3 regions of the Variovorax sp. AC194 genome follow, and region 3 is predicted to be linked to each of the others. Evidence: predicted binding sites of a transcription regulator. Region 3 holds the regulator's gene; each other region holds the start of a gene.
The links. Region 3 encodes LexA, which represses DNA repair genes until DNA is damaged. Its sites were predicted from a motif close to ACTGTATNNNNATACAGT; they were not measured.
Positions count from the first base shown of each region.

Region 1: ACZYRS_RS23820 (PA0069 family radical SAM protein) is a predicted target of LexA. The motif match lies at 2,753-2,770, and genes of this name have one in related genera.
Region 2: imuA (translesion DNA synthesis-associated protein ImuA) is a predicted target of LexA. The motif match lies at 4,214-4,231, and genes of this name have one in related genera.

Region 1 is NZ_OZ409823.1:5,004,101-5,010,927, forward strand. It holds gene ACZYRS_RS23810 (efflux transporter outer membrane subunit) at 1-675, shown strand, start outside; gene ACZYRS_RS23815 (carbonic anhydrase) at 839-1,603, shown strand; gene ACZYRS_RS23820 (PA0069 family radical SAM protein) at 1,632-2,729, opposite strand; gene ACZYRS_RS23825 (GbsR/MarR family transcriptional regulator) at 2,849-3,439, shown strand; gene ACZYRS_RS23830 (thiol-disulfide oxidoreductase DCC family protein) at 3,501-3,932, shown strand; gene ACZYRS_RS23835 (SAM-dependent methyltransferase) at 3,991-4,935, shown strand; gene ACZYRS_RS23840 (SRPBCC domain-containing protein) at 4,964-6,016, shown strand; gene ACZYRS_RS23845 (DUF4166 domain-containing protein) at 6,013-6,663, shown strand; gene ACZYRS_RS23850 (DOPA 4,5-dioxygenase family protein) at 6,671-6,827, shown strand, end outside.
Region 2 is NZ_OZ409823.1:4,407,864-4,414,690, forward strand. It holds gene ACZYRS_RS21000 (error-prone DNA polymerase) at 1-2,056, opposite strand, end outside; gene ACZYRS_RS21005 (Y-family DNA polymerase) at 2,049-3,425, opposite strand; gene imuA (translesion DNA synthesis-associated protein ImuA) at 3,394-4,200, opposite strand; gene ACZYRS_RS21015 (CmcJ/NvfI family oxidoreductase) at 4,374-5,207, shown strand; gene ACZYRS_RS21020 (2-hydroxychromene-2-carboxylate isomerase) at 5,204-5,830, shown strand; gene ACZYRS_RS21025 (LysR substrate-binding domain-containing protein) at 5,801-6,730, opposite strand.
Region 3 is NZ_OZ409823.1:3,445,494-3,452,320, forward strand. It holds gene ACZYRS_RS16505 (D-2-hydroxyacid dehydrogenase family protein) at 1-286, opposite strand, end outside; gene ACZYRS_RS16510 (hypothetical protein) at 386-751, opposite strand; gene lexA (transcriptional repressor LexA) at 890-1,573, opposite strand; gene ACZYRS_RS16520 (asparaginase) at 1,647-2,609, shown strand; gene adk (adenylate kinase) at 2,639-3,295, opposite strand; gene kdsB (3-deoxy-manno-octulosonate cytidylyltransferase) at 3,420-4,193, opposite strand; gene ACZYRS_RS16535 (Trm112 family protein) at 4,202-4,384, opposite strand; gene lpxK (tetraacyldisaccharide 4'-kinase) at 4,365-5,405, opposite strand; gene ACZYRS_RS16545 (ExbD/TolR family protein) at 5,406-5,831, opposite strand; gene ACZYRS_RS16550 (MotA/TolQ/ExbB proton channel family protein) at 5,843-6,475, opposite strand; gene xseA (exodeoxyribonuclease VII large subunit) at 6,789-6,827, shown strand, end outside.

The DNA.
Region 1 (6,827 bases), 1.6 Mb from region 3:
GGCACGCCCGCGCCGAGCTTCGCGCTGCCCGCGGACCTGCGCGAGATCCGCCCGCCCGCGGTGCCGCTGGGCGTGCCGTCCGAAATCCTCCAGCGCCGGCCCGACGTGGCGTCGGCCGAACGCTCGATGGCGGCCGCGAACGCGCAGATCGGCGTGGCGACCGCGGCCTTCTATCCGAGCTTCATCATCTCGCCGACCGTGGGCGTGGACAGCCGGTTGATCGAATCGCTGTTCAACGGGCCCAGCCTCCTGTGGTCGGTGGGCGTGTCGGCCACGCAGGTGCTGTTCGACGGCGGCCGCGTGCGCGCGAACGTCGATTTCGCCAAGGCCGGCTACGACGCGACCGTGGGCAACTACCGCCGCACCGTGCTCACCGCGATGCAGGAAGTGGAAGACGGCATCACCGGCCTCTCCGCGCTCGACAGCGCCACCACGCAGGCGCAAGCGGCCGTCGCCGCCGCGCGCCGCGTGCTCGACATGGCGACCAGCCGCTACGAAGGCGGCGCCTCGACCTACCTGGACGTGATCACCGCGCAGCAGTCGCTGCTGACGGTGGAGCGGCAGGCCGCGCAGCTGCAGGGGCAGCGCCTGCTGACCGCGGTGTTTCTCGTGAAGGCATTGGGCGGCGACTGGGAAGGTGCCGCCACGCTGGGCTCGGTCGCGCGAAAGGAATGACGGCAGCGCGCCGTGCACGCCATCGCGCGTGAACGGCGCTGCGCCGCGGGTTCATCTCGAAGTGGTAGAAGGCCATCGGCCATCAGGCATCAGCCATCAGCCATCAGCCATCGAAGAAGGCGATGTCCGATGGCCGCTTCAACCATCAGAGAAAGAACAAACAATGACATCACATCTCTCGATCCTCACCCGGCTCGCCATCGGCGGCCTGATCGCCACCGCGGCGCTCGCCGCCTCGGCCGAGGACGCGCACACGCACTGGGACTACCGCGGCAAGCTCGGTGCCAAGGCATGGGGCGACCTGGAGCCGGGTTTCGCGACCTGCAAGCTCGGCAAGCACCAGTCGCCGGTCAACATCAAGGCGCGGCAGGCGAAGAAGGCGGCGCTCACGCCCATCGGGTTCGACTACGCCGAGGGCAGCGGCGAGACGGTCAACACCGGGCACACCATCCAGGTCAATCTCGCGAACGGCGGCACCCTGCACCTGGCCGACGGCGACTTCAAGCTCGTGCAGTTCCACTTCCACACGCCGAGCGAAGAGCGCATCGACGGCAAGGCCTACCCGATGGTTGCGCACCTGGTGCACAAGAGCGATGCGGGCCAGCTCGCGGTGGTCGCGGTGCTGCTGAAGGAAGGGCATGAAAACGCGGCGCTGAAGTCCGTGTTCGATGCGCTGCCGTCCAAGGCCGGACAGGCCGAGCCGCTGAAGGCAGCGCTGAACCCGTCGGACCTGCTGCCGGCCCGGCGCGACTACTACCACTTCACCGGATCGCTGACCACGCCGCCCTGCAGCGAAGACGTCAGCTGGCAAGTGCTCAAGCAACCGGTGGAAGTTTCCAGAGGCCAGCTCGCGGCATTCCGCAAGCTCTACCGGATGAATGCACGGCCGGTGCAGCCGCTGAACGGCCGCGTGCTCGAGCAGAGCTGAGCGCCGGACGTCACCGCCCGCAGGCTCGCTAGAACAGATTGCCCTGCCCCACCGCCCCCGGCGGCCGGAACGCGGTGATATCCAGCGGAATGCGCTCGCGGTTGAAGCCCAGGCGCTTCGTCGCCTTCTGGAAGCGCTGGTGGATCAGGTCGGCCCAGAGGCCCGAGCCCTTCATGCGCGTGGCGAAATCGGCGTCGTAGTCCTTGCCGCCGCGCATCTCGTGGATGCGCGCCATGATGCGGTCCGCGCGCTGCGGGTAGTGCAGCGCGAGCCATTCCTTGAAGAGCGGCGCCACCTCCCAGGGCAGCCGCACCACCGTGTAGAAGGCGCTGCGCGCGCCGGCCTCCCAGGCGGCTTCGAGCACGTGCTCCATGTCCTCGGTGACGAACGGAATCTGCGGCGCCACGCTCACGCCCACCGGCACGCCCGCCTCGGCCAGCGTGCGGATGGTGCGCAGCCGCCGGTGCGGCGCGGCCGCGCGCGGCTCGAGCTTGCGGGCGAGTTCGCCATCGAGCGTGGTCACCGTGATGTACACGGCCACGAGGTGCTCGGCCGCCATCGGCGCGATCAGGTCGAGGTCGCGCTCGATGGCGCTCGATTTGGTGACCAGCGCGAACGGGTGCCGCACTTCCTTCAACAACTCGATGACCGAGCGCGTGATCCGCAGCTCGCGCTCGATGGGCTGGTAGCAGTCGGTGGCGGTGCCGATCGCGATGTAGCTGGGCTTGTAGCTCTTGCGCCCGAGCTCGGCGCGCAGCACCTCCACGATGTTGCGCTTGGCGATGAGCTTGGTCTCGAAATCCAGGCCCGGCGAGAGATTCAGGTAGCTGTGCGTGGGCCGCGCAAAGCAGTAGATGCAGCCGTGCTCGCAGCCGCGGTAGGGGTTGAGCGAGCGGTCGAAGTAAATGTCGGGCGATTCGTTTTCGGTGAGCACCGACTTCACGTCCTCGAAGCGCACCTCGGTCGCGAGCGGCATGAGCTCCTCGGCCTCGGCCACGCCCTCTTCGAGCGTGCCCCAGCCGTCGTCGAAGGCGTCGCGTTCGTCCTTGGAGAACCGGTGCGCGAGCCGCGTGGCCGCGCCTCGGCCCTTGATGATGTGGATGGGAATGGTGGATTCGGATGCCATGGCAAATCCTCGGAATGGAATTTACTGTTTATTCATACAGTATTTCACCATTCTCCGGCGCCCGGTGATTTTTCTATTTCTCTATTGACAGAAATTTAGGAAATCCTAGACTCGACCGCATGGAACTCACAGAAATTCAACGCAAGTTCGTCGTCCACTGGGGCGAAATGGGCTCCATGTGGGGCGTCAACCGCACCGTCTCGCAGATCCACGCGCTGCTCTTCGCCCACGGCAAGCCGATGCACGCCGAAGAGCTCTCCGACACCCTGGGCGTGGCCCGCTCCAACATCAGCAACAGCCTGAAGGAACTGCAGGCCTGGAACCTCGTGCGCGTGACCCACATCCTGGGCGACCGGCGCGATTATTTCGAGACCAGCGTCGATGTGTGGGAGCTCTTTCGCACCGTGGTGCGCGAGCGCAAGGAGCGCGAGTTCGACCCCACCATCCGCGTGCTGCGCGAGCTCGTGTCCAGCCCCGATTTCCAGAAGGAGCCGGCCGATGCGCAGGACCGCATCCGCTCCACCATGGACCTCATGAACAAGCTCGCCACCTGGGCCGACGAGATGCTGCGGCTCTCGCCCGGCACGCTGGACAAGGTGCTCACGCTCGGGGCGAGTGTGCAGAAGTTCGTGCGCGGCGATGCGCCCGCGGCACCCGCTGGCAAGGGCGACGATCCCGATGCGCACCACGCCAGCCTGCCGATGATCTAGCCACCCCTTTTTTTGCTTATCTATTTCTGTTTTGACTGAAATATCGAGAACCAAGAACACCATGAGCCGCACCGCCGCCACGACCTACCCGCTGACCGTCTACTACGACGCCACCTGCCCGCTCTGCGTGGCCGAGATGGGCGCGATGCGCGCACGCGATGCAGCCGGCCGGCTGGACCTCGTCGACTGCTCGCCCCTCGGCTTCGCCGCCGGCCCGGCGCCGCGCGAGGCGCTGATGACCGCGATGCACGCGGTCGATGCGAATGGCCGCGTGCTGTCCGGCGTCGCCGCGATCCGCGCCTGCCGCGCCGCCGTCGGCCTGCCCGCGGGCGGCGCACTGCTCGATGTGCCGCTCGTCGGCGCCCTCGCCGACCGCGCCTATGCCGTGCTCGCGCGCAACCGCTACCGCCTGCCGCGCTGGCTCGTCGCGCGCCTGGCGGGCCGCGGCGCCATCGCGCCCGCCACCTGCGCCGACGACCACTGCCGCCTCTGAACCGATCACGCTGTCACGCCCCCAGGGAACACAAGAACCAACGTCCGAAAGCGCCTCGATGCCCACCGTCTTCCAGCCCGACTTCCGCATGCCCTCCACCGCAACGCATCCGCCGGCGCAGGCCACGCCCATCACGACCGAGGACACGCAGGACTACTTCACCGAAGTGGCGGTCGACTACAGCGCCTGGAGCCCGAGCTACAACATGCACTTCGGCTTCTGGCGCGCGGGGCTCAACCCGCTGCGCCGCGAAGGCATGCTGGTGGAGATGAACCGCGCCGTCGGCCGCGCGCTGCGGCTCGATGAGATGCAACCCGCCGCAGGCCAACGCCGCTGCGTGATCGACATGGGCTGCGGCGCCGGCGCCACCGCACGCACGCTGGTCGGCGACGACGCCTCGCTCTATGCGGTCACCGTCACCAACGTGCCGGTGCAGAACCGCATCGCCGCGCGGCTCGATGCCGCGGCCGGCGTGGCCGATCGCGTCGCGCACATCGAGGCCGACTACACCCGCACGGGCCTGCCCGCCGCGCAGGCCGACGGCGCCTGGGCGGTGGAGAGCGCCTGCTACGCCGAAGGCACCGCCAAGGCCGACTTCGTGCGCGAGGCCGCGCGCCTGCTCAAGCCCGGCGCGCGGCTCGTGGTGGTCGATGGTTTCCTGCTGCGCAGGAACCCGGGCCGCATCGCCCACTGGCTGCACCGCCTCTGGGCCGACAGCTGGGCCGTGCCCACGCTGGCCACGCGCGACGACTTCATCGCGGCGCTGCGCGACCACGGCTTCGGGGACATCGAATTCAAGTCCCTGCGCTGGCGCGTCGCGCCGAGCGCGCTGCACATCCCGGTGCTGGCCACGCGCTTCACGCTGGCCGAGCTCTGGAAGGCGCGCGGCAGGTTGAGCCCGTGGCGCCGCAAGCACATCGTGGCGAGTTATTGCGCGCTCGCGCTGGGCATGTTCTGGCGCGACTTCGACTACGCCATGGTGACCGCCACGCGCAACAGTTGATAAAACACAAAGAGGAGAAGATTTTTCGATGAGCACCGAACCCGAAGAAAGCAGGCTCTCCGAGCTCGCCCCCCTCCACGCCGATTCGAACGACGCCGAAGAGCCGCCCCGCCGCCGCATGCCCTTCGCCTGGTTCTGGCCGCTGCTGGTCGGCGCGGCCGCCGCGCTCGTGCTGCGCATCGCCTTCAGCGGCGGGCCGGGCCATCCGTTCTCCGCCATGCTCGGCGCCTTCGTGTACCTCGCGCCCGCGGTGTGCGGCGCGGTCACGGTGTACATGGCCGAGCGCATCGAGCGCCGCAGCTGGGGCTACTACATCTGGGCGCCGTGGGTCTCCACGGCCCTCTTCGTCATCGGCACGCTGCTGGTCTTCATCGAGGGGATGATCTGCGCGGTCGTCATCGTGCCGCTCTTCGCGGTGATGGGCAGCATGGGCGGCCTGGCGATGGGCCTGGTGTGCCGCGTCACCAATTGGCCCAGGCCTGCGCTCTACAGCTTCGCGATGCTGCCGCTCGTGCTCGGCGCCATCGAGCCGCACCTGCCGAACCCCGACCAGTTCTCCACCACCTCGCGCACGCTCTTCATCGCCGCGCCCACCGAGCGCGTGTGGCACGAGCTCAACAATGCGCGCGACATCCAGCCCGCCGAAGTCGATGACGCGTGGGCCTACCGCATCGGCGTGCCGCTGCCCCTGGCCGGCGTGACCGAGGAGACGCCCGAGGGCCGCGTGCGCAAGGTGCTGTGGCAGAAGAACGTGCACTTCGAGGAGGTCATCACCGAGTGGCAGCCCGGGCGCCTCCTGAAGTGGCGCTACCGCTTCGCGCCCGACTCCTTTCCGCCCGGCGCGCTGGACGACCACGTGATGATCGGCGGCCAGTATTTCGACCTGCGCGACTCGGCCTTCACGCTGACCCCGCGCGATGGCGGCACCGAGCTGCGCGTCGATGTGGCGTGGCGCGTGAGCACGCGCTTCAACTGGTATGCGGACCGCGTCGCGGGCTTCCTGCTGAACGACGGCGCCGAGCACATCCTGCGCTTCTACAAGGCGCGCAGCGAAGGCACCGTGGCGGTGGCTGCGCAATGACGCGCGACACCGCGCCACCGGTCTTCCAACAAGCGCTCGGCGCGGACTGGGAACGCCTGGGCGACGTGATCCGCCGCCACTACACGATGACGCCGTTCTCCGACGACTACGTGTGCGTGCGCGGCACCATGAACGAAGTCCATCACGCGCCCTGGGCCGCGCTGCTCATGCCCTTGGGCCGCCTCTTCGGCGCGCTCGTTCCCTACACCGGCACCGGCGTGCCGATCGAGGTGCACTACCGCTGCCACCCCGAAGACGCGAACCTGTACTGGGACCGCGTCTTCCACTTCGCGGGCCGCCAGCCCTTCCACTTCCGCTCGCACATGGAACACACCGCGCCGCACGGCGCCGAGGTGATCGAGTACGTGCGCTTCGGCATCGGCATGCGCCTGGCAGTGAGCGCCGAAGACGGCGCGCTGGTGTTCCGCGACCGGGGCTACATCTGGCGCATCGCGGGCCTGCGCATTCCGCTGCCACTCGGCCTTTTCATGGGCACGGCCTACGTCGAGGAACGCCCCGACCCCGCGAGCCCCGAGCACTTCACGATGAAGATGCTGCTGCGCCACCGCTGGTTCGGCGACGTGTTCCGCTACAGCGGGCGATTTCACCTGCCCGCGCACCCGGCATCGCGCGTGGGATCACAATGAGCGCACCATGCCGCGCCGCCCCGAAAACCTCTACCCCCAGTACCACGCCCACGTCTACTTCGCACCCGACACGGTGGCGCAAGCGCGTGAACTCTGCGAGCGCGCGGGCCGCGAGCTGATGGTCGTCGTGGGCCGCGTGCACGAGCGCCTCGTCGGCCCGCATC
Region 2 (6,827 bases), 960 kb from region 3:
CCACCCGCTCGCGCTGCTTGAGGTACGGATGCACCATGCCGCCCTGGATGGGACCGGGCCGCACGATCGCCACCTCGATCACCAGGTCTTCGTAGCAGCGCGGCTTCAGGCGCGGCAGCATCGACATCTGCGCCCGGCTCTCGATCTGGAACACGCCGATGGTGTCGGCGTCGCAGATCATGTCGAACACCTTCTGGTCGTCGTTGGGGATGTGGTGCATCTGCACCATCGAGCCTCGCCAACGGTTCATGTGGTCGAGCCCGCGACGGATCGCGCTGAGCATGCCGAGCGCGAGCACGTCGACCTTGAGCATGCCCATGGCTTCGAGATCGTCCTTTTCCCACTGGATGACGGAGCGGTCTTTCATCGACGCCTTCTCGACCGGCACGAGCCGCGTGAGCTTGGTGTGCGTGAGCACGAAGCCGCCCACGTGCTGACTCAGGTGGCGCGGAAAGCCCTTGAGCCGCTGCGTCATCTCGATCCATTGCACGAGCTTGAGTTCGTCCTCCTTCACGCCGGCGCGCGCGCATGCGGCATTCAACTGCTCGCCGAGCACGGCATCGTCGAACCAGTAGTGGTCCTTGGCGAATTCATCGACCAGCCGCTCGTCGATGCCGATGGCCTTGCCCACGTCGCGCAACGCGCTGCGCGAGCGATAGCAGATGACGACGGCGGCGATGGCGGCGCGCTCGCGGCCGTATTTCTCGTAGATGTACTGGATGACTTCTTCGCGGCGCTGATGCTCGAAGTCCACATCGATGTCGGGCGGTTCGTTGCGGTGGCGGCTCAGGAACCGCTCGAACAGCAAGGTGCCTTTGTCGGGATCGATCGCGGTGATGCCGAGGCAGAAACACACCGCCGAATTGGCCGAGGACCCGCGTCCCTGGCAGAGGATGTTCTGCGAACGCGCGAAGTTCACGATGTCTTCCACCGTGAGGAAGAACATCTCGTACTTGAGCTCGACGATCAGCGCGAGCTCCTTGTCCACCTGCGCGCGCACCTTCTGCGGAATGCCGTTCGGATAGCGCCTGGCGGCACCTTCCCAGGTCTTGCGCACCAGCGTCTGCACGGGCGTCTCGCTGTTGCCCACGGTTTCGAGCGGGTACTTGTAGTTCTCCCGGATCACCGCCGGATCGAACCTGCACCGCTCGGCCACCACCAGCGTATTGGCCAGCATCCCGGGCAAATAAAGCTCGGCAAGTTGCATCCGCAATCGCAGATGCCGCTCCGCATTCGACTGCAACGCAAAGCCGCACTCGGCCACGGTCTTGCCTTCGCGCACGGTCGTCAGCACGTCGTGCAAGGGCTTGCAGCTGCGCGCGTGCATGTGCACATCGCCGGCCGCCACGAGCGGCACGCCGGCCTGCTCGCCCGCCTGCAGCAACGTGACGAACCACAGGTCGTCATCGAGTTCGTTGAGCATCTCCACGGCCAGCCAGAGGCTCTCGCCATAGAGCGCCTTGGCGGCCAGCAGGTCTTCCAGCAGCGTGGCGGCATCCATCGCGCCGCCCGGGTTGCGATGCGGCACGAAAAGAATCTGGCAGCGCTGCAGCGAGGCCACGTCGCTGTCCTCCCAGCTCACGCGGTACTCGCCCTTGGGCAACTCGGTGTTGCGCGCGGCGGTGATGAACTCGCAGAGGTTGCCCCAGCCCTCGGTGTCGTTCGCGATCACCACGAGCCTGAAGCGCTCGAAGCGGAACTCGCTGCCGTACAGCAGGCGGAAATCGAGGTTGCGCGGGATCGGCGGCTCGTCGGGGTTCTCGCGTTCGTATGCGTCGAGCGTGCGTTCCATGTCTCGCCTGCAGACGTACGCCCGCACGATGCCGGCCACCGAGCACTCGTCGGTGATCGCCAGCGCCGCATACCCCAGCTGGTACGCGCGCTCGACCACTTCCTCGGGCGTCGATGCGCCGCGCTGAAAGCTGAAGTTCGTGAGGCAGTGCAGCTCGGCGTAGTCCGGCAATGCCGCCACGGCTTTCTTGCGCAACGGCACCGGCAGCGCATGCACCTTGGCGGGCTGGCGCTTGCGTTCCTGTTTGTCGCTGAGCTCAGGCATAGAGCCCCTGCAGATACCAGCGCACCTCGCCCGAAGAAAACCGCGCCGAGGGTCGTTCGCGAAAGATCCACACGAGCCCGGCTTCGGGGCTTTCGGCGACGTAGTAGTCGCGAACCGCCGGCTGGCCGCCGTCTTCCTTGCCGCCCCACCAGCCGGCCTCGACGCGCTGCGGCCCGACGAGCTTGCTCAACGGGCCGCGGTAGCACGGGCGCTCGCCGTCCATCTCGAGCAAGAGCGGTTCGGGCAGCAGCCACGGCGGGTAGATCGCATCGGGCTGCTGCGACTGAGACTGCGCCGCGGCCTTCGATTCTTTCGTCTCCTTGCGGGCCTTGGCCGGCGCCTTGTCTTTCTGCAGCGCGGGCCGCCAGGCCTGCTTGCGCTCGGGCCGGTGGTCGGCCTCTGCGCAGGGCACCACCACCTGGTGCGCGCCGAGCCGCACGCTCAGGCGCTCGACCATCTCGTGCAGCTTGTCGCCCTTGCGGTTGTCCTCGGGCAAAAAACTGGTGCTGGCACCGGCCCATGCGTCGGTCTCGAGCGTGCGCAGCTTCAGCCAGCTCGCGGGTGCCGCGAGCGTGGTGAGGGCCAGTTTCTCGGACAGCAGCCGGCGCAGGTGCGCCAGGTCCTGCGTGGGCTCGGCCGTGCGCACGGTGACCTGCTGGTGCGGCGGCAGGTTCACGCCGTTGAAGCGCTTGAGGTCGAGCGTCCACTGCAGCTCGAGCGCGCGCGCGCCGCGCTGGCGGGCGCGCAGCCAGATCTGCAGCGCCGAGAGCAGGCGGTTGGCCGACCACATGAGTTCGGGCGCGGTCTCGGCGAGCGCGGGCAGCTCCAGTTTCTGCTCGAACACGTCGGGCAGCGTGAGCCAGTCGTGGCTCTCGGGGCGCAGGCCCCAGGCCGTGTCGAGCGCCGTGCGCAACTCGGTGCCGAAGCGCCGCGTGAGGCCGCCGCGCGGCAAGGCGGCCACCTCGCCCCAGGTGCGGCAGCCCAGGCGCGCGAGCAGGTCGAGGTGGGGGCGCGCGGCGGTCAATGTATCCAGCGGCAGGCCGGCCGGGATGTCCTTGGGCCGCGGCTCGTTGCCCTCGAACAGGCGCAGCCGCGCGAGCGCGATGAGGCTCGTGGCGCCTTGGGCGCCGAGCATGCGCACATCGGGCGCGGGATTGACGGCGACCAGCTGGCGCATCAACTGCAGCCGCCCGCCCCACAGGCGCTCGCAGGCCGAGACTTCGAGCATGAGCGCCTCGTCCTGCCAGGCGACGTGCGGCGTGTATTCCAGCGCCCACCAGCCGAGCGCCTCCGGCGTGGGCAGCTGCGGTGTGTCAGGCGCATCAGGCGTGTCGGCGTCAAGCGACCACCGCAATGCGATCCAGTGCATGGGGGCCTCCTTTCCACGCATCGATGCGCACCACGGTCGCGGACGTTGCCGTGTCACCGACCGGCACCGTGCCCTGCTGCTGCAGGCGCAGCTTGCGGCGCAGCCGGGCGGCGGCCAGCAGCGCGGTCATGCGGTCGTTCCGCGCCGGCAGCATCACCGGCGAAGCCAGCGGCGGGCCGCGGCGCTTGAGGATGCGCAATTCGATCTGCGAGGCATCGGCCTCGCAGGTCTCCACCTGAAGACGCAGCCGCGCGGGAGACGCGCCCCGCGCGGCCGATTCGGGCCGGCATACGATAAGCAGCACGTCATGCTGCGCGGCCGCCAGCTGCAGACGCCGCAACTCGCCCACCCGCGCCTGCGGCAACCACGCCAGCACGGCGGCCACGTCCGCGCAGCGCAGCGCCTGCTCGCAGGCCCAGAGGCGCGCGGCGGGCGCATCGCTCCTGACCCACATCAGCGCCTCCACCGGCAGCCCCTGCGCCGCGAGCGACGGTCCGCAGGGCTCGTAGGGCGCGCCGATCAGCACGACCGGCCCGCCGCGCGCCTCCACGGCCTGCGCCAGCGCGGGCAGCAGCAGCCGCCAGACATGCGCTTCGGGCGCGCCCTGCAGCAACTCCGTCATCGCGCCGACCGGCCAGCCGCCGCCGGGCAACTCGGCATCGAGCGCGGCGTGGCCGGTCGCGACGACCTGCGCGTCGGCCAGGCCGAGTTCGTCGGCATGCCAGACGCCACGGCCCGCGGCGGCGGAAAAGGAGTCGAGGAAAGGGAGGCCCATGATGCAACTGTTAACTGTATTTTTATACAGTATTTCATGGCCTGGCAAGACGGAAGAAGGCTTTCTTCGCGGCAGGCCTTTTCATATTCCTTTGGCTCATGCCAAGGCGCGCAGAAGTCGTTTGAGCCGGCACCGCGCTTTCGCTCCAATGCCCTGAGGAAAAGGAGCCCCGCATGAACCACCCCACCGTCACCGCCGGCCTGAACTACCTGCAGCCTTGCGCGCTGCGCCCCTTCAGCTACACCTTCGCGCCGCCGCCCGGCACGCCCTGGGAAAGCGGCACCTACGAGCTGCGCGCCACACCGATCGCGGATGCACGCGCGGCCGCCACGCCGCCCGACATCGAGCGCGAAGGCTTCGTGCTGCGCGATGCGCCCACGGCCATCTCCGATTTCCTGGACGACGCCCAGGTCACCGCCATCTACCACCGCGAAGTCGCCGAACTGGCGCTCGCGGTCACGGGGGGCACACGGGCCCATGTGTTCGACCACCTGGTGCGCCGGCGCGAGGCCGATCGCACCGCCCTGAGCTTCGGGCGGCGCGCCACCGACGGCAAGGCGGCCGCCAACGGCCGCATCCACAACGACTACACCGAGGACTCCGGCCGCCGCCGGCTGGCCATGGTGCTGACCGACCCCGCCGAAGCCGCGGCCGTGCGGCGCTACTGCATCGTCAACATCTGGCGCTCGATCAAGGGGCCGGTGCTCGATACGCCGCTGGCCGTCTGCGATGCGCGCTCGGTGATGGCGAAAGACCTGGTGAATGCCGAGGTGCGCTACCCGCGCCGCACCGGCGAGATCTACCTGGCCACGCATTCGCCCGCGCACCGCTGGTCGTACTTTTCCGCGATGGACCGGCACGAGGCGCTGGTCTTCAAGCAGTACGACTCGCAACTCGGTGGCGTTTCGCGCTACACGCCGCACGCCGCTTTCGACCACCCCGATGCGCCCGCCGACGCGCCGCTGCGCGAGAGCATCGAGGCCCGCTGCCTGGTGGTGTTCGAATGACGCCGCGCGCCCTCCCCGTGCTCGATTTCTGGTTCGACTTCGGCAGCAACTACAGCTACCTGAGCGCGATGCGCATCGAGGACGAAGCGGCCCGCCACCACGTGCGCATCCGCTGGCAGCCGTTTCTGCTCGGGCCGATCTTCCGGTCCTTCGGCTGGGCCTCGTCGCCCTTCGTGCTGCAGAAGGAAAAAGGCGACTACACGTGGAAGGACATGGCGCGCCAGTGCCGCAGGTACGGCCTGCCGTGGCGGCAGCCCACGCAATTTCCGAGGTCCGCCGTGCTGCCGCTGCGCATTGCGCTCGTGGGCGCGGCGCAGCCCTGGATGGGCGAGTTCTGCAGGCGCACGATGGCCATGAACTTCGCCGAAGACCGCGACATCGATTCGCCGCAGGCCATGCGCGACCTGCTGGCCGCGCTCGGCCTGCCCGCGCACCGGATCATCGAGGAGGCGCTGTCCGACGCGAACAAGGCGCGGCTGCGGCGCCAGACGGACATCGCGGCAGAGAAAGGCATCTTCGGAGCGCCCACTTTCTTCGCCGGCGACGAGATGTTCTGGGGCAACGACCGCCTCGACGAAGCGATGGCATTCGGCTCAGGGAACGGCGCCCACGGCCTCGCGTGACTGCCGCGCCTCGGCCACCAGCCAATCGGCCACGTGGCGCACCTCTTCGCGCGGCGCGTCTTCGGCCTGGATCAGCCAGTAGGCGTGTCCCGAGGCCTGCGCGGGCGCCGGCGAATCCACGCGCACCAGGCGCTTTTCGTCGAGCAGCGGCTGGATCAGTTCGAGCCGCCCCAGCGCCACGCCCTGCCCGGCCAGCGCGGCCTGGATCAACTGGTCGTACTGGTTGAAGTGCAGCACGGCCTGCGGTTTCGCCTCGGCCCACCCGACCGCGGCCAGCCAGCCATTCCATTGCAGCCACGGGTGCTGCGGATCGTCGAAGTCGAGCAGGCACAGGCGCGAGACGGCCTCGGCCGCGCGCAGCGTCTTCAGGCGCAGCGAGGGATGCGCCACCGGCGCCACCGTTTCCCCGAAGAGCCGCAGCGCCCCGGCCGGTGCCAGCGCGGGCGTGGTGTAGCGGATCGCGAGGTCGATGCCCTCGCGGCGCAGGTCGGCGAGCCGGTTGTTGGCCGAGACGCGAACGTCCACGCCCGGATGCAGCTTCTGCACCCGGCTGAGCCGCGGCAGCAGCCAGAGCCCCGTCATGCCGATGCTGGCGCTGAGCGTCACGGGACGCTGCTCGCCTGCCTGGCGGATGCCGCCCATCACGTCCTGCAGTTGCTGCACCGCGCCGTCCGCGCTGCGAAAGAGCCGCTCGCCCTCGGCGGTGAAAGAGATCGAACGGTGGCCGCGCACCAGCAGCTTCACGCCCAGCTGCTCCTCGAGCGCATGGACCTGCTTGCTGACCGCCGACTGGGTGAGGCACAGGTCCTGCGCCGCGAGTGAGATGCTCATGCGCCGTCCCACCGCGACAAAACCCCGCACGAGGTCCAGCGAAGACAGTCGGAGGAGCGAGAGTGGCATTCCCATGGTGAATATGAGGCCGGATTCTGATGCCGCGCGTGCTGCACCGCAACCAAAGAGCGATTTACCCGGAAGGTCTCGCGCTTTAAGATGACTT
Region 3 (6,827 bases):
CCACCGCCACGCCGCGCTCGGTGCAGGCATTGACGTCGATGTGGCCACCGACGCGCCCGGTCTGCGAAATGAGCTTGAGCTTGGGCAGCTTCTCGATCAGCTGGCGCGAGATGTGGGTGCGCTCGCGAATCAGCACGATCACGTCGGCGTCCTTCAGGCGAACCGACAGTTGCCCGATGCCCTTGACCGTGTTGGTGTAGACCTTGGCCGCGTACGCGTCCAGCTTGGCGGCGCAGCGCAGCTTGCGCACGGCGTCCTGGTAATCGTCGAGGATCACAATGTTCATGGCGTGCCATTGTGCCTCGCAGCATTGGGATGTCGCGCCAGTGAACGTTTGGATACCCACCCCGGGGTGCTTCTGGAGCGGTTCTCCCGGGGAAATGTCTCAGTGCAGACGGGTGGAGCGGGGCACCGAGCGCATGGTTTCCGCCGCTTCGAGCGCGGCCAGCCGGTCGAGCTCCGCGCAGACATCGGCCATGCGGCCCGAGATCACCATGCGGCTGCGGTCCTGGCTTTTTCCGTCGATCACGCGAACCACGCGCAGCGGGCGTGCCGGCGCTGTGGCGGTTGTCGTCGGTGCAGGCGTGCCTGCGGTGCGCGCGGTGCAGGCCGGGCGCACGGCCACGTAGCGCAGTCCGGCGGCGGTGTCGCTGCTGTCCCGGTGACGGGTGCGGCGGGCGGGCATCAGGCGGCTTGCAAGCGATTGCAGCGGCATCCAGAAATCAGCGATGGCGAGGAGGGCGATTCCCATGTGAACTCCAAAAAAGTCTGAGGTTGAACACAGGCAGGATTTCTTGAATCGGCCGCGACAGGGTGATGGCGACTTCGCGCCATACGCCCGCCACCTGTCGAGGCCGGATGGGGTGCTGCTGCAAGCAGGCCGCGAGGCCTACATCAGCATGGTGTTGCGGATGAGGCCGACCGCGAGGCCTTCGATTTCGAAGGGCTCACCGGGCTGCACGATGATGGTCGGGTAGTCGGGGTTCTCGGCGTGCAGCTCGATGACCTGCTTGTTGCGCTTCAGGCGCTTGACGGTGACTTCGTCGCCCAGGCGCGCGACCACGATCTGGCCGTTGCGCGCTTCCTTGGTGGCCTGCACGGCGAGCAGGTCGCCGTCCATGATGCCGGCGTCGCGCATCGACATGCCGCGCACCTTGAGCAGGTAGTCAGGCTGGCGCTGGAAGAGCGTGTTCTCGACGTAGTAGGTCTGGTCGACGTGCTCCTGCGCCAGGATGGGCGAGCCGGCCGCGACGCGACCGATGAGCGGGAGCGCCAGCTGCGCCATGCCGGGCAGCGACAGCGAGAACTGCCCGCCTTCGCGATGCCGCGTTTCGTTGAGCGAACGCAGCGCGTCGCCCTTGAGGCGGATGCCGCGGGAGGTGCCGCTGACAAGTTCGATGACGCCCTTGCGTGCCAGCGCCTGCAGGTGCTCTTCGGCGGCGTTGGCCGACTTGAACCCCAGCTCGTTGGCGATTTCGGCGCGCGTGGGCGGCGCACCGGTGCGCGCGATGGCGCTCTGGATCAAGTCGAGGATCTGCTGCTGGCGGGCGGTAAGCTTCACGGCGAACTGCATATGTGGTTCCTTGCGGCACTGGCTAGATATCCAGTACCTGTATTTTTAACCAGTTTTTGGAAGTTGACAAGTCATGGCCCATTTGCCGTTGCCCGAAGTGCGTCGCGTGGTGGTCCTGGGCACCGGCGGGACCATCGCCGGAAAGGCCTCCAGCAGCGGCGACAACATCGGCTACACCGCCGGGCAGGTGGGCGTGGCGGACCTCCTGGGCGGCATCGATGCGCCCGAGGGCATCGCTTTACTGGCGGAGCAGGTGGCGCAGCTCGACAGCAAGGACATGTCGTTCGACATCTGGCAGAAGCTCGCGCAGCGCTGCGTGCATTGGCTCGCACAGCCCGACGTGGCCGGCGTGGTGATCAGCCATGGCACCGACACGCTCGAGGAAACGGCCTTCTTCCTTCACTCGGTGCTGGCGTCGGCGAAGCCCGTGGTGCTGACCTGCGCGATGCGCCCGGCCACGGCGCTCTCGCCGGACGGTCCGCAGAACGTGCGCGATGCGATCGCGGTCGCGGCGATGGTGGGCGCGCAGGGCGTAGTGGCGGTGTGTGCTGGCACGGTCCACAGCGGGGTGGATGTGCAGAAGGTGCACACGTACCGGCTCGATGCTTTCGCATCTGGAGATGCAGGGCCGATCGGCTATGTGGAAGAGGGCGCGGTGCGGCGCGTGAGAGAGTGGCCGGCTGCGCCGTCATCTCAATCGTCGAAGGCGCTGAGCACGTCCGGGCCTTGGCCTCGGGTCGAGATCGTCATGAGCCATGCCGGTGCGAGCGGCGCGATCGTCGATGCGCTACTGCGGGAGGGCGCGGAGGAACCAGTCCGCGGGCTGGTCATCGCCACCACCGGCAATGGCACCGTGCACCACGCACTGGAAGCCGCGGCGCTCAAGGCACAGGACGCCGGCATCGCGGTGCTGCGCGCGACGCGTTGCACCAGTGGCCGCATCCTGCCGAAGCCCGATGACCGGCTGCGCGATGCAGGCGCGCTCACGCCCGTGAAGGCGCGCATCGCGCTGATGCTGGAACTGCTGGGGAAATAAATAGCCGCCCCGTCGAAGGGCGGCGGGAATCAGCTGCTCAGTGCCGCCAGGGCGCGTTGCGTGATTTCGTCGACCGTGCCGACGCCCTTGATGGCGCGGTACTTCGGCGCGGCGGCCGGATCGGCCTTGGCCCAGGCCGAGTAGTAGTCGACCAGCGGGCGCGTCTGCTGGCTGTACACCTCGAGCCGCTTGCCCACGGTTTCTTCCTTGTCGTCCTCGCGCTGGATCAGGTCTTCACCGGTCACGTCGTCCTTACCTTCGGTCTTGGGCGGGTTGAACTTGACGTGATACGTGCGGCCCGATGCCGGGTGCGAGCGGCGGCCGCTCATGCGTTCGATGATGTCGCCGAAGGGCACGTCGATCTCGAGCACGTAGTCGAGCTTGACGCCCGCGGCCTTCATGGCATCGGCCTGCGGAATGGTGCGCGGGAAACCGTCGAACAGAAAACCACCGGCGCAGTCGGGCTGGGCGATGCGCTCTTTCACGAGGTTGATGATCAGGTCGTCGCTCACCAGCGCGCCCGCGTCCATGACGGCCTTGGCCTGCAGTCCGAGCGGCGTGCCGGCCTTGACGGCGGCGCGCAGCATGTCGCCGGTCGAGATTTGGGGGATGCCGTATTTCTGGCAGATGAAGGCCGCTTGCGTGCCTTTGCCCGCCCCGGGCGCGCCCAGCAAAATTAGTCTCATGGTGTCCTCGGACGGTTCTTAGATTTTGTGTCACGCCCAGCGTCGGCCCGAGGGCTGGGCAAGGCGGATTTCACGTCGAGGATAGCATGCGCCTCCGTAGGGAATTCCCTCCGTGGCGCACGTCTTAAGGGGCTGGCCTGGAGGCAAAGACGGCACGTACGCGCGCCAGATCCTCGGGGGTGTCGATGCCCGGCCCGGGCGCGACATGGCTCACGTGCACCGCGATGCGATGCCCATGCCAGAGCGCGCGCAATTGCTCGAGTGCCTCGGTCGCTTCGACCGGCGCCGGCGGCAGCGACGGAAATTTCCGCACGAAACCCGCGCGGTAGCCGTAGATGCCGATGTGGCGCAGCGGCGCGGGCGTGGGCAGCACGGTCGGCGCCGCGCCGTTGGCAGAGCCATCGCGCCACCAGGGAATCGGCGCGCGGCTGAAGTAGAGCGCGTTGCCCTGCGCGTCGAGGACCGCCTTCACCACGTTCGGGTTCATGAAATCGCCCAGCGAGTCGATCTCGTGGGCCGCTGTGCTCATCGCCGCTTCGGGATGCAGGGCCAGCGCTGCGGCCACGGCATCGATCAGATCGGGGTCGATCAGCGGCTCGTCGCCCTGCACGTTGACGACGATTTCGTCGCCATCGAGGCCCAGTTGCTCGCACGCTTCGGCCAGCCGGTCGGTGCCGCTCGGGTGGTCTTGGCGCGTGAGGATGGCCTCGACGCCGTGCACCTTGCAGGCCGTAACGATGGAGGCATCGTCACCGGCCACGACCACGCGCGATGCGCTGGACTGGCCGGCCCGCTGCGCCACGCGCACGACCATCGGCAGGCCCGCGATATCGGCCAGGGGTTTGTTGGGCAGCCGCGTGGAGGCCAGTCGTGCCGGCACCAGGACGGTGAAGCGCACGGGGCCGGTCACAGACCCAGCTCTTCGTCGGACAGCGTGCGCGCCTCGTTCTCGAGCAGCACCGGGATGCCGTCGCGCACCGGGTAGGCCAGGCGTGCGCTGCGGGAGCACAGCTCCTGCTTCTCGGCGTTCCAGGTGAGGGGGCCCTTGGTCACGGGGCAGACGAGCAGTTCAAGCAGCTTGGTATCCATCGGTCGATGATAGCTTTGCGTCGAGCGCGGCGAAGAATTCCGGGGCAGGTTCGAAGTGCAGCGGAACGGCCAGTGCGTCCGGCGTCTTGCGCCACAGCTTGACTGCATCTTTCTCGGTGCAGAGCAGGGTGTATTCATTGCCGGGGGGGCGCTGCCACGCGTCGAAGTCGTGGTGATCGGGCAATGCGATGGTCTCGGCGAGCGTGAGGCCGCGCGCACGCAGCATCTCGAAGAATCCTTCGGGTCGCGCGATGGCCGCCAGTGCGATCAGCGGCGTGCCTGCCAGGGTCTCCAGGGGAACGCGCTTTCCGTCGCTTGCGACCGCATCCTGGGCGAGGCTGCGGGTGGCGGTGTAGCCGCCAGCAAGTGCGGGCCGCTCGCCGCTGTGGAGCACCAGGTCGCAACGACGTGGCCAGGGCTCGCGGAGCAGGCCCGCAGGCAGCAGCCAGCCGTTGCCGATGCCGCGATCGTCGAACACGCAGATCTCGATGTCGCGTGCCAGCGCCAGGTGCTGCAGGCCGTCGTCGCTCACGATCACCTGCGTGGCCGGATGCCGGGTCAACAGCGCGCGCGCGGCCTCGATGCGTTGTCGCGCAACGAAAACCGGGGCGCCCGTGGCGTGGCGAATCAGCGCTGGCTCGTCGCCGACATCATGGGGATCGCTGCCTTCGAGCACCTCGCGGCAATCGTCGGTGCGCCGGCCATAGCCGCGCGACACCACGCCGACCTGCAGGCCGCGGGCCTGCAGATGCCGGACGATGGCCATCACGACAGGTGTCTTGCCCGCACCGCCCGCAATCACGTTGCCGACGACGATCACCGGAACGGGCACGCGTTCGGTGCGAAGCCACCCCAGGCGATAGAGGCAGCCGCGCAGCGCGAAGAGCGCGCCGTAGACGAGCGACAGCGGCCACAGCAGGCACGCCAGCAGGCCGCGGTGCAGCCAGGCGTCCTGCAGCCGCCAGGCCGATGCACGCGATTCGCTGGATGCGCCCGTGCTGCTGCGGCCCTCGGATGGCACTCAATGCCCGGCTTGCGCCGTCGACTGGGCGGCGAAGGTGATCTGCATCAGGCCGGCGCGGCGCGCGGCTTCCATCACCGTGACGACGGCCTGGTGCGGGCTGCTCGCATCGGCGCTGATGATCACCACGCTGTCCTTGCCGCCCGTCGCCGCGGCGCCGAGTGCGGCAGCCACGGTGTTCACGTTGCGGTCCGCCACCGCGGCCTTGTTGACCGTGTAGCGGCCGTCGGCGGAGACAGTGACGATCACTTCCTTCGGATAGTCGCGCTGCGCGTCCACGTCCGCCGTCGGCAGCCGCAACTGCATTTCGGTGAACTTGCTGTAGGTGGTCGACAGCATCAGGAAGATCAGGACGACCAGCAGCACGTCGATGAACGGGATCAGGTTGATCTCCGGCTCGTCGCGCGCGCCGTGGCGAAACTGCATGCGCGCTCGGCTCATTTGCGCAGCGCGTTCAGGTGGCGCGCGAACCGCTCACCCGAGAGTTCGAGGTTCAGCAGGTATTCGTCGACGCGGCTGCGGAAATAGCGCCAGAAGATCAGCGTCGGAATCGCCACGATCAGCCCGAACGCCGTGTTGTACAGCGCGATCGAGATGCCGTGCGCCAACTGCGCCGGGTTGCCCGAGCCGACAGCGCCGCTTCCGGGCGATTGCGAACCGAAGATCTCGATCATGCCGATCACCGTGCCCAGAAGGCCCAGCAGCGGCGCGGCCGAAGCGATGGTGGCCAGTGCCGGCAGGTAGCGCTCCAGCTTGTGCGCGATGGTGCGGCCCGAGGCCTCCATGGCGGCGCGAAGGTCGTCCTCGGTGCAGCGCGGGTTGGCGTTGAGCGCCCGCAGGCCCGCGGCAAGCACCTGGCCGAGCATCGAGTTGCGTTCGAGTTTGGTCACGATGTCCGGTCCGGGAATGGACCCGCGTGAGACGGTGATGGTTTCGTCGAGCAATTTCGGCGGCAATACTTTCACGGTCTTCAGACTCGTGAAACGTTCTATAACCAGCGCGAGCGCAATAACCGAACAAGCGAGCAGCGGCCAGATCGGCCAACCCGCAGCAACAATGATGGAAAACAAGAAAATCCTCCGGCCCGTAGACTGCAAATGCGCGGCGATTATCCACCGAGCCCACCATCGGTATGTGGCTTGTTTGCGTGTCGGCAAGGACGCACAGATTCTGTGGATAACTTTGTGATTAACCTGCTTCGCAACGCGCCCGAACCCGCACGGGTGGGCCTTTCCGCTAGATCGATTGAATTTTGAGCAGTACTTTTTTGAATGAAATCAACCACTTGCACGGGAAACCGTGCGCCTGCCCTGCATGGGGGACTTCAGGCAGGGGACATCGGGTCTGTTGTGGAAGAGTGGCTTTCGGCCACTCGCACGCTTTGTGAACTTGCGTGAAACGAATTCCGCGCCCGGGCCGCGC